3 regions of the Mesorhizobium sp. UC74_2 genome follow, and region 2 is predicted to be linked to each of the others. Evidence: predicted binding sites of a transcription regulator. Region 2 holds the regulator's gene; each other region holds the start of a gene.
What was found. Region 2 encodes PhoB, which activates phosphate uptake and scavenging genes when phosphate is short. Its sites were predicted from a motif close to TGTCATNNANCTGTCAT; they were not measured.
Positions count from the first base shown of each region.

Region 1 (4,217 bases), 460 kb from region 2:
GGCCGCCCCCATCTCCTTGGCCATGGCGCGCAGACGACGGCGCAGTTCGCGCTTGTTCTCTTCGCTGACCACGCGCGCGGGGTGACCGGGTTCGGGGTATTCGACCGCTGCATTGGTCATGCCGCAGCCGCGGTAGCCCTGTTTCTGCGAGCGTTTGCCGACGCGCGTCAGGAACGCGATGATCTGAGCCCGCGCATCGCCCTGATGCGCAGCCACTGCTTCGTCGAAACGCTCCCAGAACTCGATGTCGTATTTACGCAGATAGGATGCCGCGAGCTCGTCCTTCGATGAAAACGAGCGATAGAGGCTTGGCTTGGTGACGCCCGCCTTTTTCACGATCTCGTCGACGCCGATCGCCCGGATGCCTTCGCGGTAGAAGAGCTCATGCGCGACGCCGAGGATTTTCTCGGCCGCCGGCGGCAAGGCTGCGTCTCGCGAAACGCTGGGTTCAATATTTTTGTCAGTGGGCATGAGGTGTTCCAATTGACATGTTACTAACCGGTACGTACACATTCGGCAACTGCAACGTACCGGTCAGTAACATGATAGTCCAGCCCCGCCCGTTTGGCCAGCGCTACGCCTTCGTCGTCGTTGCGGTCATCTTCCTCTCCCTGCTCATCGCTGCGGGCCTGCGTTCCGCGCCCTCCGTGATGATGCTGCCCCTGGAGAATGACTTCGGCTGGCGCCGCGACGTGGTGTCGCTGGCAGCCGCCATCGGCATTTTCCTTTATGGCATGACCGGTCCTTTCGCCGCCGCGCTGATGGAACGCATCGGCCTGCGCAAGACGGTGATCGGTTCGCTGGTGGTGATGTCGGCATCGACCGGGCTTTCGCTGTTCATGACGCAGTCCTGGCAACTCATCGCCACCTGGGGTGTATTCTCCGGCGTCGGTTCGGGCGCTGTCGCCACCGTGCTCGGCGCCACCATCGTCAACCGCTGGTTCAAGACCAACCGCGGCCTGGTCATGGGCCTGATGTCGGCGTCCAGCGCGACCGGCTTGCTGATCTTCCTGCCTTTCCGGCCTGGCTTGCACAGTCGGGCGGCTGGAAGCCGGTGGCGCTCGTCATTGCCATCGCCACCGCAGCTCTGGTGCCGTTGGTCTGGCTGCTGGTGCCGGAGCGGCCGGCGTCGATCGGCCAGGTGCGTTTCGGCGCCGAGCCCGACGATGTGCCGCCGACGCCGCCAGCGGCAGCCGGCAACTTCATCTCCCATACGCTGAGCACACTGCGCGAAGCAGCCAGGACACGCGTGTTCTGGTACCTCTTTGCCACTTTCTTCATCTGCGGCTTCACGACCAACGGTCTTGTCGGCACGCATCTGATCGCGTTCTGTGCCGACAATGGCATCAACGAGATCCAGGCTGCCGGTCTGTTGTCGCTGATGGGTATCTTCGACCTCATCGGCACGACCCTGTCGGGCTGGCTTACCGACCGTTTCGATCCGCGCAAGCTGCTCGGCGTCTATTATGCCATTCGTGGCCTCTCGCTGATGTATCTGCCTTATTCCGGTTTCTCGGCGACCGCGCTCATCGTTTTCGCGGTGTTCTACGGGCTGGACTGGATCGCCACCGTGCCGCCGACGTTGCGTTTGTCCAACGAAGCCTTCGGTGATGCCAAGGGACCGCTGGTGTTTGGATGGATTGTTGCCGGCCATCAGGTCGGCGCGGCTACGGCCGCGTTCTTCGGCGGAGCTATGCGGGAGTTCCAGGGCAGCTATGAGCTTGCCTTTGTCATTGCCGGCATGACCGGTATCATCGCCGCCTGCCTGTCGCTGCTGATCAACACCAACCGCCCAATGCTGGAGCCGAAAGAGCAGCCGGCCTGATTCCAGAGCGTTTCCGTTTTTCACGGAAACGCTCTGTCTTCTTTTGCTGGAATTATCCCAGCGGCGGCAAACTGTGGACCGTCAAGAAAGTTTCACGTCTCCGAAATGCGGCTGAAACAATGGCCAAGGACCTTGGCGGCACCCATTCGCCGCCAAGGAGCCAGCCATGAGCAAGCCAACCAGCATCAACCGCCGTGCCTTCATCGTCTCGACAGGGGCAGCTGGCCTGGTCGGATTGTCGGGTTTGGCCATGCCTTATTATTCGCGTGCGAACACGCGGCCGGCCTTTACCCACGGTGTCCAGTCAGGCGACATCGACGCGATATCAGGCATGATCTGGACGCGCGCCGACAGGCCATCGCGCGTGCAGTTCGAAGTGGCGACCACGGAAAGTTTCGCCAATGCCGAACGCCTGGCGCCGCTCAATGCGCTGCCTGACAGCGACTATGCGGTGAAACGCCTGCTCACTGACCTGGCGTCGGACCAGGACATCTTCTATCGGATGACGCTTGCCGACCTGAATGACGTCAATGCGGTGTCCGAGCCGATCGTCGGCCGTTTCCGCACCGCACCGACCTCGCGCCGCTCCGTACGCTTCGCATGGTCGGGCGATACCGCCGGCCAGGGCTGGGGCATCGATGAGGTCGGCATGAAGACCTATGCCTCGATCGCCAGGCACACGCCCGATTTCTTCCTGCATTCGGGCGACACGATCTATGCCGATGGCGCCATGAAGGACGAGGTCGATCTCAAGGACGGCACAAAGTGGAAGAACGTCGTGCTCATCGACGAGAAGCGCAAGGTTGCCGAGACGCTCGACGAATATCGCGGGCAGTGGAAATACAACCTGCTCGACAAGAACCTGCTTGCCATGAACGCGGCACTGCCGACTTTCTTCCAATGGGACGACCATGAGGTGGTCAACAACTGGTCGAGCTCGAAAGATCTGACCGCCGACGACCGCTACAAGGAAAAATCGATTGCCGTGCTGGCGGCACGTGCCGGCCGAGCCTTCCATGAGATGACGCCGATCCGCTTCACGCCGGCCGAGCCCGGTCGGGTCTATCGCAAGATCGCGTATGGTCCGCTGGTCGACGTCTTCTTCCTCGACATGCGCTCCTATCGCGGCGCCAACGGCCCGAACCTGCAGACCGAACTCAACGCGGGCTCGCGCATGCTGGGCGAGCAGCAGACCCGCTGGCTCAAGCGCGAGCTCGCCAATTCCAAGGCCACCTGGAAGGTGATTGCCGCCGACATGCCGATCGGCCTGGTGGTGTGGGACGACGCCGCCAACAAGAAAGGCTCGGAAGCGGTCGCCAATGGCGACAACGGCCCGGCCAAGGGGCGCGAGCTCGAATTCGCCGACCTGCTGCGCTTCATCAAGAATGCCGGCATCACCAACACGGTCTGGCTGACGGCGGACGTACACTACACCGCAGCCCATCACTACAGCCCGGATCGCGCGCAGTTCCAGGATTTCGAGCCGTTCTGGGAATTCGTCTCCGGGCCGATACACTCCGGTACCTTCGGTCCCAACGATCTCGACATGACCTTCGGGCCGGAAGTGAAGTATGTGAAGGCGCCGAGCGCCGAGCAAGGCCAGAACCTGCCGCCTTCCGCAGGCTTTCAGTTCTTCGGCCTTGTCGACATCGACGGTATTACCGGGCAGCTGACCGTCAGGCTGATGGATCGCGACGACAACGAGCTCTACAAGACGACGCTCGATCCGGTTCGGGCTGCGTGATCTGGGATCAGTGCTCGAAGCAGGCGGCGGGCACGTTTGGCCAGGTCGCCTTCTCACAACCGATATCGGCCTGGCGCTGCTTGAAGGCGGCGCTAACCGGGCCGGTAACGATCGGGTCGACCCCGTCCGGAGCGTCCGCAAAGAGCTTTTCCGCCTGCGTCGTCACCACGGCCATCGGCTTGTCGGCGGGCGTTGCTGCCGACCATGCGCCACCCAGCGCCAGCAAGGCGACGAGCGTGGCCGAGAGGGAGATCATCACGAACCGGTTCAGACTGCGTATCATGGACGCCCGAATGCTCCACAGCGGAAAAGGTTCCGCGTTTGGTTAATGAAATTCTACGCTGCTGCCACTTAACAAAAGGTGACCAACCAACTGCCGGCACGCCGCCCCCTTTCGCAAATGCGAAAAACCCTGTATGAGCCGCGCAACTGAAAAAGGCGGCGTCTCGATTTGACTATCCGGGCGTGCTGCCTGAACAACCTCCGAGACCCAGCATGAACATCCGCAATATCGCGATCATCGCGCACGTCGACCATGGCAAGACCACTCTGGTCGACCAGCTCCTCAAGCAGTCCGGCTCGTTCCGCGAGAACCAGCGTGTCGCCGAACGCGCGATGGATTCGAACGACCTCGAAAAGGAACGTGGC
Region 1 covers NZ_CP170562.1:5,721,657-5,725,873, forward strand. The annotation lists gene ACFJIU_RS27915 (TetR/AcrR family transcriptional regulator) at 1-471, opposite strand, end outside; partial or broken gene ACFJIU_RS27920 (MFS transporter) at 543-1,825, shown strand; gene ACFJIU_RS27925 (alkaline phosphatase D family protein) at 1,992-3,569, shown strand; gene ACFJIU_RS27930 (hypothetical protein) at 3,577-3,852, opposite strand; gene typA (translational GTPase TypA) at 4,065-4,217, shown strand, end outside.
Region 1: the regulator PhoB is predicted to act here: its motif matches at 1,905-1,921, upstream of ACFJIU_RS27925 (alkaline phosphatase D family protein).

Region 2 (4,217 bases):
CGCCAGAATGGCGGCCGTAAATTTCCTCATTTTTTCCTCCCCGCGCCCAAGGGCGCGCTTGTGTGCGTTGGCCGTTGGAGAAGCTTTTTTTCGAGCTTCGAAAAAATAATCGCGCAGGTACAGCCTTCTGTCAACGGGATTCGAGTCCTTCGCGATATTTTTTTCGGATCACGAAATAATAGTGACGACGAGGGCATGTTCTGCCACTATCTGTGGAGGAGCGCGCTGTCGCGACGGCAGGAGCGAAACGGGTTTTGCATTCGCTCATGCATCGACCTATGCACGAACAGCGCATCTGGAACGCCATTGGCGGCCCAAGCGCAACGGCTTCGGTGTCCACGGGGCCGGCGGGGGGAGGAACGGCAAGGACATGACTGTCGGGATCCGTCACGACGATTTGCGCCGCAGGAACCGCGCGATGGTGATTGCTGCCGTGCGTCGCTCCGGTGAGCCGTCCCGCACGGAAATCACCGCCATCACCGGCCTCAGCCATTCGACCATTTCAGCGATTTCGTCTGATCTCATCGCGGAGGGCATTCTGCGCGAGGGCCGCAGTGAACCGACGGCATCGAAGCGGGGGCGTCCGCAAGTGGGGCTGCAGCTCGACCCCGGCGCAGCGGCTGTACTGACGGTCGTTCTGTCGCTCAACCTTTTGACGGCCGCAGCCATCGACTATTCGGGCAAGGTCCTGACCGAAGAAACACGCCGTCTGGACACACTGTCTCTGCCCCGGGAAGCGCTGGTCGATGAATGTGTCGAGATGGTCCGGCGACAGCTCCACGACCGGAGCCTGGCAAGACATCGGGTCCTGCGCATAGCTTTCGCCGTTCAGGGCACGGCAGATTCGCATGCGCGCACCATGCTGTGGACGCCAATCACCCCGCATGGCGATATCCCCTTTGCCGATATCCTGGAAAACGCTTTTGGCATTCCCGTCATCGTCGAGAACGACTGCAACATGATGGCGGTCGCGCTGCGTTGGCGCGGCACGGACCGCTACCGTGACGACTTCATTGCCGTTCTGCTTTCGCACGGCATCGGCATGGGCATCGTGCTCAATGGCGAATTGTTCATCGGCACCCAGTCGTCCGGCGGCGAATTCGGACACATGATCCACCGGCCGAATGGCGCGCGATGCCGCTGTGGCCGCCATGGCTGCGTCGAGGCTTATGCCGGCAACTATGCGATCTGGCGCAGTGCCCACGGGCTCGATGAAAACACCGAACCGGCCGCTGACATTCCCGACGACGAAATGCAGAGGCTGGCTGAAAAAGCACGCGCAGGCATCGGCCCCGAACGCGAGGCCTATGAACGCGCAGGCACAGCCCTCGGCTACAGCCTCGGTTCACTTTTCGCCGTCATCGACCCTGCCCCGGTAACCTTTGTCGGCATCGGTGCAACGGCCTTCGATCTGATCGAGCCGGCATTGCGGCGGGCAATTGCCCAGACCGCCGGCGGACAACATTCGAATTCAATTGTCTTTGATACGGAACCCAAGGAGCAGATGCTGATCCGCGAAGGCTGCGCCATGCGCGCGCTGACCTTCATCGATCAGGAGATCTTCGCGCTTGGCGGTCCGATGGCTCCCACCCCTCAGCTTCTGGAGGTCTGAGCCGGCGATCAGGGCGCAATACCGATGAACCGGCGTTGTCCCTGATCAATCCTCGCGGATGGCGTAGCCCGAGCCGCGTATCGTGCGGATGACGTCCGGCATGCGGCCATTGTTGACCGCCTTGCGCAGGCGCCCGACATGCACATCGACTGTACGCTCATCGATATAGATCGTCTCGCCCCAGACATTGTCGAGCAGCTGGCTGCGCGAGAAGACCCGCCCGGGATGCCGCATCATGAATTCCAGCAGCCGGAACTCCGTCGGCCCGAGCCGGATCTCGCTCTTCTTGCGGTAGACCCGGTGCGACTCGCGGTCGAGTACGATGTCGCCGACCTTGAGCACGGAAGACAGCACCTCGGGTTTCGCGCGGCGCAACAGCGCCTTCACGCGTGCCATGAACTCAGGCATCGAGAATGGCTTGACTAGATAATCATCGGCACCGGTGGACAGACCGCGCACACGGTCGCTTTCCTCGCCGCGTGCCGTCAGCATGATCACCGGCAGGCGCTCGGTCTCCGGTCGCATCCGAAGCCGCCGGCACAATTCGATGCCGGATACTGCCGGCACCATCCAGTCGAGCACCAGGAGATCCGGCACATTTTCCTGAAGCCGGATTTCGGCTTCGTCGCCCCTGGCTACGACCTCGACCTGGTAGCCCTCGGATTCCAGATTGTAGCGGAGGAGGACGCCCAACGGCTCCTCGTCTTCCACCACCATGACACGCGGCGCGATCATCTTGCCGTCCGTCCCGTGGTCAGGCCGCCGGAACGGCAGCAGCCGTCTCGTCGAGCTTTGGCCGGTTGGGCGGCAACTGCTCGCCCGTCAGCACGTAGAAGGCGTTCTCGGCGATGTTGGTGACATGGTCACCGATGCGCTCGAGATTCTTGGCGCAGAACAACAGGTGCGTGCAGGCCGTGATGTTGCGTGGATCTTCCATCATGTAGGTGAGAAGCTCGCGGAAGACGGAGGTGTATTTCACATCGATCCGCTCGTCGTCAGCCCTCAGTTGGGCGAGCCCCTCTGCGTCCCTCGCCGCATATTTCTCGACGACACCGTCGACCTGGTCGAGCACCAGATGGGCCATGGCGTCGATCGAATGCGAAAGGTCGCGCGGCGTGGCGCCCTGCCCGACCGCGCCGACACGCTTGGCGATGTTCTTGGCCAGGTCACCGATGCGTTCCAGATCTCCGGCCATGCGGATGGCGCCGACCACGGCGCGCAGGTCCTGCGCCATCGGCTGGCGCTTGGCAATCAGCGTGATTGCCTTGGTGTCCAGCTCGCGCTGGCGCGCATCCATGATCGCATCGTCCGACACGACCCGTTGGGCAAGTCCATTATCTGACTTCAGCAGCGCCTTGGTGGAGCTTTCGACCATCGAGCTCGCCAATTCACCCATGTCGCTGATGAGCCTGCTGATTTGTCCGAGCTCTTCGTCGAACGATGCGACGGTATGTTCGCCCATATTTATGTCCTCTTTTTCCTCGGCAGCAATCGCTCACTCAGCCGAAACGGCCGGTGATGTAGTCCTGCGTGCGCTTGTCGTCGGGGTTGGTGAACATCTTGTCGGTAGCACCTTCCTCGACCAGGTAGCCGAGATGGAACATCGCCGTGCGCTGCGAGACGCGGGCGGCCTGCTGCATCGAATGGGTGACGATGACGATCGTATAGTTCTGGCGCAGTTCGTCGATCAGTTCCTCGACCTTGGCGGTCGCAATCGGATCAAGCGCCGAGCACGGTTCGTCCATCAGGATGACTTCAGGCGACACCGCGATGGCGCGCGCGATGCACAAACGCTGCTGCTGGCCGCCGGAAAGGCCGGTGCCGGGCTCGTTGAGGCGATCCTTCACTTCATTCCAGATTGCAGCCTTCTGCAGGCTGGATTCGACGATACGGTCCATCTCCGCCTTGTTCTTGGCAAGGCCATGGATGCGCGGTCCGTAGGCGACGTTCTCGTAGATCGATTTGGGGAACGGATTGGGTTTCTGGAACACCATGCCGACGCGGGCACGCAGTTCCACGACGTCGATCTTCGGATCGTAGATGTCTTCGCTATCGAGGGTGATCTTGCCACCGACCTTGGCCGCATCGATCGTGTCGTTCATGCGGTTGAGGCAGCGCAGGAAGGTCGACTTGCCGCAGCCCGAAGGGCCGATCAGCGCCGTCACCTGATTCTGGCGGATGTCGAGATTAACGTCGAAGAGTGCCTGTTTCTCACCGTAGTGCACGGTCACCTTGTCGCCGCGCATCTTGATGATTTCGTTCGTCTGGGCGCTCATCTGGCTGCTCACTGCCTGTTCGAGGGTCTTTTCCGTCATGATATTCATATCAGGCTCCCTTTCTACCAGCGCCGTTCGAAGCGGCGCCTGAGCACGATCGCTGTGATGTTCATGGCCATCAGGAAGACCAGAAGGATGATGATTGCGCCGGACATGCGTTCCACGAACGCGCGTTCAGCTTCGTTGGCCCACATATAGATCTGCACCGGCAGCGCCGTCGCGGGATCAAATGGGGTTGCGGGATAGTTTGCGACAAATGCCACCATGCCAATCAGCAGCAGCGGCGCCGTTTCACCGAGTGCGCGCGCCAGGCCGATGATCGTGCCGGT
Region 2 covers NZ_CP170562.1:6,185,925-6,190,141, reverse strand. The annotation lists gene xylF (D-xylose ABC transporter substrate-binding protein) at 1-30, opposite strand, end outside; gene ACFJIU_RS30185 (ROK family protein) at 371-1,612, shown strand; gene phoB (phosphate regulon transcriptional regulator PhoB) at 1,658-2,347, opposite strand; gene phoU (phosphate signaling complex protein PhoU) at 2,367-3,074, opposite strand; gene pstB (phosphate ABC transporter ATP-binding protein PstB) at 3,112-3,936, opposite strand; gene pstA (phosphate ABC transporter permease PstA) at 3,951-4,217, opposite strand, start outside.

Region 3 (4,217 bases), 2.1 Mb from region 2:
CGTCAGCTCGTATGGGCAACCAGACGGTTTATGGTTTCGGGGAAGAAATCCCGAGCCGACCAGCGCTTGCCGAACATCATGTCATATTGCAGGTAGCGATAGTCGCGGATCAATGGCTCGATCTGCTTTTGTCTGGCCCAGTCGATGGTTGCTTCGTTGTCGGTGGCCAGCAGCACGTTACGGTCGATGGCGCTGTATTGCCTGCTCACTTCGCCGAGGAAGCCTGTGTAATAGGGGTGCGTGATGCCCGCGGCCTTGAGCAGGTGATAAGGCAGGAATGCAGGGCTGACCGAGCCGATATCCTTGGCAAGACCCGTACGGTTCGACCAGACGACCAGCGGTGTTTCACGGTGGAGCTTCATTTGATCGGGCGCTTCCCTGCGCGGCGCGACATTGTCCTTGAGGAAGCCCGTTTCGACGTAGACCGGGCCCAGTGGCGGCAGGTGATCGCCGAAGAAGACGATTACGGTCGCACGGTCACGTTTTTCTGCCCAGTCGATCAGGCGTTTCAGGTTGCGGTCGGCATCAGCTGCGCCTTCCGCATAGGACAGAAGTGAATCCTTTGCCCACTGGCTGATCGGCGCCTCAACCGTGTGGGAAGCATCTGCGTAGCGATTGGGTTCATAGGGGCCGTGATTCTGAAGACTTACGGCGAAATAGAAGAATGGTTCCTCCGCAGCATCGGCTGTGGAAATGAGCTGGTCGGTCATCGCCTCGTCGGAAGCGAGCGGTCCGCGTTTTTCCAAAGGCGCGGTCTCTTCCGACTGGAAATCGTCGAAGCCGAAATCGGCGTAAACCGCGGTGCGATTCCAGAACCAGTTCGTGCCCGGATGGAATGCCCTGGCGGAATAGCCCTCGCTCTTGAGGAAGGTGGCGAGTGAAGGCACCGGAGCGCGCACATATTGCTGATAGGGAATTGACCCAGCCGGCAGGAAGGCGTTGGAGAATCCGGTCAGTGCCTCGAACTCGACATTGGCGGTCATGCCGCCGAACTCTGGCGACAGCATCGACCCGGAACGGAGCTGACGTACAGCACCCAGCGGATCTGGCTTGATCGACACGCCTGGCAGAATGGTGGGATCCCAGAAGGATTCGCTCATCACCATGATGATGTCCGGCTTGTCTTCCGGGACTGTTGTGGTCGCCTCAGGCCGCGTGATGGTCGCGATTGCCTTGTCTGAATAACCCGCGGGTGCGCCGACATGTGCCATCGGCACGTTGAGTGCGAAGGCGAGCGCGAAACCGTTGGAATTGTAGTTTTCCTTCTGGTCCCACATCATGGGGATGATCTGCAGGCGGTCCCGCGTCCATGAAAAGGTCGCGTAGTCCATGATGGAGACGAAGAAGGCGAGGAGCGGGATTGCGACGGCAAGGCGCGCGAGACGCGCCCTGTAGCGCAGGGTCGGTGCACGACGACGCCACATGCGCCACAACATCACCACCGAAGCCAGCGTTCCGGCAATGCCGGTTGCCAGCGCTACACCGGTCCATGGCCGTTCCTTTACCAGCAGAGGCATCAATTCGATGATCTGGCGCACGTAAAGAAAATCTGTCGGATAGAGTGGATCGCCGAGGTAGCGCGATTTTTGATGGCCGACGAAGGCGAGCGCCAGGGTCAAAGGTGCGAAGATCATCAGGCTTTGATGATTGCGGCCGAGCAACGCGTCGATGCCAATCAGGATAAGCGTGAACAGGATGACCGTTGTCCAGCCGGGCTTCGACGGCTGAAGAAAGAAACCGAACGTGCTGGCGAGATCACCTCGAAAGATCAGCTCGATGGCGAACACCAGCACGGCTGACGCAACCAATGTCATCACGCAATAGCGCACGGCACGCCTTTTCTCACCCGGTTCCAAGCCGGGTATGGCGGTGTCATGTCTATGCTCTGGCGCGTTCATGCCGCTCCCTGACCATCCCTTCGCCAACTTACAAGTCCCCCGACTGCAAAAGCGTCACGTAACCGTCACTCAAATGTCACAAAAAGCTAGCGCCTGTGGCGAAATTTAGAAGAGCCAGCAAACGAATCGTGTTCGATTTTCATCATGATTGATCGTCGCCTGGCCTTCCCAAGCACTGTTGGCCACGGCAGGCGAAGGCTGCATCGGGCTTGACTTGTCGCCCGGCCTTGCGCACAGGGCAGGCGAGATCAAGCAATTGGAGCTCGTTATGGCGGTCGCGTTTACCTTTCCGGGGCAGGGCAGCCAGTCGGTCGGCATGGGCAAGGATCTGGCAGGCGCTTTTCCTGAAGCCCGTCGCGTGTTCGAAGAAGTAGACGAAGCGCTCGGGGAGAAGCTGTCCGCTCTGATCTGGAATGGACCAGAAGAGACGCTGACGCTGACGGCAAACGCGCAGCCAGCGCTGATGGCGGTGTCGTTGGCTGCTGTCAAAGCACTCGAAGCGCGTGGCTTTTCCTTGAAGGAAAAGGTCGCCTATGTCGCGGGCCATTCGCTGGGCGAGTATTCGGCACTTGCCGCCGCGGGTTTCGTCTCGGTGGCCGATGCGGCAAGGCTCCTGCGCATTCGCGGCAATGCTATGCAGTCGGCTGTGCCGGTCGGGGAAGGTGCGATGGCGGCGATCATCGGCCTTGAGCAGCCCGACGTCGAAGCCGCCTGTGCCGAAGCTGCCAAGGGATCCGTCTGCCAGGTTGCCAACGACAACGGTGGTGGGCAACTGGTGATATCGGGCGCCAAGGCCGCTGTCGAACTCGCAGCCAGGCTCTGCACGGAAAAGGGCGCCAAGCGAGCGCTGATGCTGCAAGTGTCGGCGCCGTTCCATTCGGCGCTGATGGCGCCGGCGGCGGAAGCGATGCGCGAAGCCCTGGCCAATGTCGCCAGGAATGCGCCGGCTGTTCCGGTGATTTCGAATGTCTCGGTTTCGCCAACTCAGGATCCCGATGCGATCGCGGCTCGGCTGGTCGAGCAGGTGACTGGCCGTGTGCGCTGGCGCGAGACGGTGGAGTGGTTCGCTGCCAATGGCGTGACCACGCTCTATGAAGTCGGTGCCGGCAAGGTACTTTCCGGCCTGGCGCGTCGAATCAACCGTGACATCGCTGTGACTTCGGTGGGAAATCCTGCCGATGTCGATGCAGCCATTGCCGCACTGGCCTGAGCAACCTGATGACCCCATCCATGCGATGGGTGTGCTTGAAAGGGACAAGACATGTTTGATCTGACAGGCCGCAAGGCGCTCGTCACCGGAGCTTCGGGTGGCATCGGCGAATCCATCGCCAGGATACTTCACGCGCAGGGTGCGACGGTCGGCCTGCATGGCACGCGTGTGGAAAAGCTGGAAGCACTCGCCGGCGAACTTGGCGATCGCGTTAAGCTCTTCCCGGCGAACCTGTCCGACCGCGACGAGGTCAAGGCGCTGGGCCAGAAGGCGGAGGCTGATCTCGAGGGCGTCGATATCCTGGTCAACAACGCAGGCATCACCAAGGATGGTCTGTTCGTGCGTATGTCGGATGCCGACTGGGACAGTGTGATCGAAGTCAATCTGACTGCCGTCTTCCGCCTGACGCGGGAATTGACGCATCCGATGATGCGCCGGCGCTACGGCCGCATCATCAACATCACCTCCGTCGTCGGCGTCACCGGCAATCCGGGGCAGGCCAATTATTGTGCCTCCAAGGCCGGCATGATCGGCTTTTCCAAATCGCTGGCGCAAGAGATCGCCACACGCAACGTTACCGTCAATTGCGTTGCTCCAGGTTTCATCGAATCGGCCATGACCGACAAGCTGAATGACAAGCAGAAAGAAGCGATCATGGCCGCAATTCCCGCCAAGCGCATGGGAACGGGTGCCGAGGTCGCATCGGCGGTCGCCTATCTTGCTTCGGAGGAAGCATCCTACGTGACGGGCCAGACCATTCACGTCAACGGCGGCATGGCGATGATCTAACTCGCGGCCGCGAGTTGTCGCGGCTTTGGAAAAACGATGCTCGCGCCTTGGATGCCGGGCCGTTTTCGTGTAATGCGGCCCGCAACCCGGCGGTTCGGGCAATAGCCGGCCTTGTTTATTGTGTTTAAGCCCGGCCTATCTTTCAGCTTGATTAGCGGCATTGTGCCCGCTAACGAAGACAGATCATAGAACGAAGGATGCCAACATGAGTGACACCGCAGAGCGCGTCAAAAAGATCGTTATCGAGCATCTGGGCGTCGATGCCGACAAAGTGACGGAGCAGGCCTCCTTCATCGACGATCTCGGCGCGGACAGCCTCG
Region 3 covers NZ_CP170562.1:2,058,924-2,063,140, forward strand. The annotation lists gene ACFJIU_RS09970 (LTA synthase family protein) at 3-1,898, opposite strand; gene fabD (ACP S-malonyltransferase) at 2,167-3,108, shown strand; gene fabG (3-oxoacyl-[acyl-carrier-protein] reductase) at 3,160-3,897, shown strand; gene ACFJIU_RS09985 (acyl carrier protein) at 4,103-4,217, shown strand, end outside.
Region 3: the regulator PhoB is predicted to act here: its motif matches at 1,951-1,967, upstream of ACFJIU_RS09970 (LTA synthase family protein).